DNA from 2 places in the Mixta intestinalis genome. Region 1 is predicted to be linked to the other one. Evidence: predicted binding sites of a transcription regulator. Region 1 holds the regulator's gene; the other holds the start of a gene.
The links. Region 1 encodes LexA, which represses DNA repair genes until DNA is damaged. Its sites were predicted from a motif close to TNCTGTATGTACATACAGNA; they were not measured.

Region 1 (2,202 bases):
ACAAACCACAGATCGAGCAGAATATTCACCAGGTTGCCTGTCACCAGTAAAATCACCGGTGCACGCGCATACTGCACGCCCAGCAGCCAGCCGAGAATCACCAGGTTTGCTAACGTGGCAGGCGCACTGAGCCAGCGCACCTGAATAAAACGCTGTGCCTGTTCAAGCACTTCCGGGCTACCGCCGACTACCTGTGCCGCCAGACTACTGAGCGGGTAACGCAACAAGATAAATAATCCGCCAGCCACCAGCGCCATCAGCAATGGTTGCACCAGCGCGCGCGCCATCCCGGCTTTATCGTCGGCACCAAAAGCCTGCGCCGTCAGACCGGTAGTGCTCATACGTAGAAACAGCAGCAGCATAAACAGAAAGCTGGTCGCCGTAGCGCCAACGGCTACGCCACCCAGATAAACCGGGCTGTCCAGATGCCCAATAACGGCGGTATCAACCAGGCCCAGTAGCGGAACGGTAATGTTGGAGAGGATCATCGGCAGCGCCAGCCGCCAAAGTTGTTTATCAGTTGCTGAAAAGAGTTGCATGACCATCCGTGATAACAATATGGCGACAGGCCACAGCGGTTATCGCCGGAGAAAAAGAGAGGAAGCGAAACGGGGTGGCGACCACAGCCGCCACCGCAGCATCAGAGCCAGTCGCCGTTACGAATAACGCCAACGGCGAGTCCTTCAATCGTCAGCGTCTGCTGTTGCAAATCGACCACGATCGGTTGGAAATCGCTGTTTTCTGGCAGTAGCTGTACTGTGTTGCCCTGTTTTTTCAGGCGTTTTACCGTGACTTCATCATCAATACGCGCTACCACTACCTGCCCGTTACGCACATCCTGCGTTTTATGAACCGCCAGCAGGTCACCATCAACGATACCGATATCTTTCATCGACATGCCGCTTACGCGCAGCAGAAAATCTGCATGGGGCTTAAACAGATTAGGATCGACCTGAAAGCGGCTTTCAATGTGTTCCTGCGCCAGCAGCGGCTCACCGGCGGCGACACGACCGATCAGCGGCAGGCCGTTTTCTTCTTCCGCCATGAGGCGAATACCACGCGACGCACCGGAGACCATCTCAATTACGCCTTTACGCGCCAGCGCTTTCAGGTGTTCTTCAGCAGCGTTAGGGGAGCGGAAGCCCAGCTGAGAGGCAATTTCCGCACGTGTAGGCGGCATCCCCGTCTGGTTAATGTGATCGCGAATCAGGTCATAAACCTGCTGCTGCCGAGCCGTTAAGGTTTTCATCCCGCCCCCTGGTTGTTTATACAGTCGCTGTGAGTATATACAGGTATTGGCGGAATGGAAACCAATTGCCGCGTAAAAAACGACACTTTGTCTATTACGGAAGCGCTATCGCAAATATGACCAGAGCAAGGTTACCCAGACAAAAAGCGCCAGTATGATGCTGATCAGAACGGCGGCGGATCCCATATCCTTCGCCCGTCCAGCCAGCGGATGGAATTCGTTGCCGATACGGTCAACGACCGCTTCGATAGCGCTGTTAAGGATTTCAACAATGATGATAAGCACCACCGAACCGATCAGCATGACTCGCGTCATGGCATCGATATCCAGCCAACAGGCAATAATAATGGCCACCAGCGCCAGCACCGCTTCCTGACGGAACGCCGCCTCATGTTGCCATGCCGCGCGCAAGCCTTTCCAGGAATAGCCCGCCGCTTTGATGATGCGTACCAGGCCCGTTACGTTATTTGCCATCTTCAGGGAACCCTTTGCCATGTTTAACGTCAATGTCAGGGTGGAGCACTAAATGCAACACCACAGATCTTCAATGCGCTTTCTGGTATGCTTGCCGCGCTTTGCTAACAAGAGGCTTCATGTTGTCTATGTCAGGTTGGCGTAAACTTTATTATAAGTTACTGAATTTACCACTTACATTTTTAGTTAAAAGTAAGGCGATACCGGGCGATCCGGTCACCGAACTGGGTCTGGATACATCACGCCCCATTATGTATGTGCTGCCTTACGATTCAAAGGCCGATTTGCTGGCGCTGCGCACCCAGTGCCGCCTGCATGATCTGCCCGATCCGCTTGAGCCGCTGGAGATCGATGGTACGCTGCTGCCGCGTTATGTTTTTATTCATGACGGCCCGCGCGTATTCCCCTATTTCGTGCCGAATCAGGAATCGGTGAAGCTGTTTCACGATTATCTCGATCTGCACCGTAATAATCCCGAT
Region 2 (2,202 bases), 1.5 Mb from region 1:
CGATCACCCGCTGCCACTGGCGACAGTCCAGCGTATCGCCTTCCGCAGAGATAATCAGGCTGCCAATCGCCTGGTCACTGACCAGCCCGCTTTGCGGCCCGCTGGTTTGCCAGTAACCCTGCAGGTTGGCTGGCGCCGGGGTTTTTACCGCCTGCTGGTATTGAGTAATCTGCGCACAACCCGTCAGCGCCAGCGCGCCCAACAGCATCCACTTTTTCATCCTGGCTCCCTAACCTTCTTTCGATGGCGGCTACGTTATAATTTTCCCCAGGCACACGCAAGAGACTTACGCCACCGATAGTATGTTGCAGAGCTTTTCGCGGCAAGGCACGCAAAATGGATAACATTCCCGCGATTGCACGCCCCTTTCCTGACAGCGGGTCTGGCTCAGGTTACACTTAGCGCATCTCTATCGACAGGTTACCTTCATGAAAACGCCTCAGGAATATTACGCCATTGCCCGTTCCATGTTTCTTTCCGCCCATCCCGATTTTCAGGCGGCGCTTGACGAGCTGAAACAGGAGGAAGCGGACAGCTTTAATATGACGCTGGCGCAGTATCGCGATATGCAGGCCGATCGCCTCTACGCCGCGTTCCTGCGCGCTAAAAATCAGGATGCGATTTTGTTCTCTATTCAGCTGGCTGAGCCTGATAAAGAAGTGGCGATGCAGGCGATTGAAGCCTATCTCAAGGAGCATGCCGCCGCGCTCGGCATGACGTGGGAAGCGTTCTGTCAGAAAAACCAGCTGTAGGCGAAGCGTTTACCGGGGCCTTTTGCACCATCTCCGTGCGAAGAAATTTCCCGCTGGCGGTTAAAATTGCGCTTGATACTGTTTACCTATCCAGTATGATGAGTGGCGCTTCAAGCGGTGCGGAATCAAGAGGATTGCTACCTATGTTTGTTGAACTGATTTATGACAAGCGCAATGTTGCCGGTCTGCCTGGCGCGCATGAAATGATCCTGGAGGAGTTGCAAAAACGTATTCACCGCACCTTCCCGGACGCCGAGGTTAAGGCTAAAGCGATGCAGCGCAACGCGATTGAAAGCGATGCCAGCAAAAGCGACAAATCAATTATTATCCGCATCGTTGAGGAGATGTTTGACGAAGCGGATATGTGGCTGGTAGCGGAATAAGCACTCGCCACAAAAAAACCGCCCTTCGGGGCGGTTTTTTAGTTTAAATGACCGTGCCGGCGTCTTCGTCGTCCTCATCCAGATCGACACCATCCTCATCGGCGATATCTTCATCGTCCGCGATATCATCGTCATCTACGACATCTTCATCGTCGTCATATGCCATATCATCATCGTCGGCAATATCATCATCATCGATGCTGTCATCAGGCGTTTGCGGTACAGACTCATCATCTTCCAGCGGATCGATTGCATCAGGGCGCTCTGACATATTTACCTCCACTAACCCGACAAGGGTTTAAACAGTATAGGCAGCGGCCAGCGCCTCCCCTGAAGTAAAGCTAACACTTGCCGTTATCGTCACAGTTAATCTTTCCGGCTTTCCTCCAGACGCAAAAAAGCCCACCGAAGTGGGCTTTTTATGCGGGAAGCTACTTTAGCCGCCCGCTGCATTACGCAGTCATCACATTCTGTCTCGCCTTCACCGCTCAGGTTACTACCGTCATCGCTGTTGGAAAGCCGAACAGAATCAGTGAAACTTACAGCGCAACAACGTTAGTTGCTGAAGGGCCTTTCGCGCCGTTTTCAACGGAGAAAGAAACTTTCTGGCCTTCATCAAGGGTTTTGAAATCGTTGCTCTGGATAGCGGAGAAGTGTACGAATACATCTTTGCTGCCGTCTTCCGGAGAGATAAAGCCAAAGCCTTTTTCAGCGTTGAACCATTTTACTAAACCAGTCATTTTATTAGACATTGATACTTCCTTCTTAATGGATGAGCCAGCTATTGTGGCGTACAGGTCTGTATTGCAGAGAATACTTATTGGGCACTTAGAAGAGGCTCACGAAGAAGGGGTATCTGAGATAACGCTTTAAATGAGGACTGCTTTACTAAAACTGCTTTCATAAGGTCTGTCTACCAAACCGATGCGCTATTTACTCATGTAACCCGGCCCGGCGCAAGCTTTATTTTTAAATCTTTTACTATGCTAACCAGGCAAAATAAAAAGGATTTTTTCAGGCGCTACGCAACGAAATGTAAAGAAACGTCTAACTGCCTGGCTAAACCT

Region 2: a site for LexA is predicted at 829-848, ahead of C7M51_RS08750 (DinI-like family protein). Genes of this name have one in related genera too.

Annotation. Positions count from the first base shown of each region.
Region 1 covers NZ_CP028271.1:3,341,479-3,343,680, forward strand. The annotation lists gene dinF (MATE family efflux transporter DinF) at 1-539, opposite strand, end outside; gene lexA (transcriptional repressor LexA) at 641-1,249, opposite strand; gene C7M51_RS15460 (diacylglycerol kinase) at 1,355-1,723, opposite strand; gene plsB (glycerol-3-phosphate 1-O-acyltransferase PlsB) at 1,852-2,202, shown strand, end outside.
Region 2 covers NZ_CP028271.1:1,842,691-1,844,892, forward strand. The annotation lists gene yedD (lipoprotein YedD) at 1-220, opposite strand, end outside; gene C7M51_RS08745 (DUF6388 family protein) at 429-752, shown strand; gene C7M51_RS08750 (DinI-like family protein) at 896-1,135, shown strand; gene C7M51_RS08755 (hypothetical protein) at 1,179-1,406, opposite strand; gene cspE (transcription antiterminator/RNA stability regulator CspE) at 1,675-1,887, opposite strand.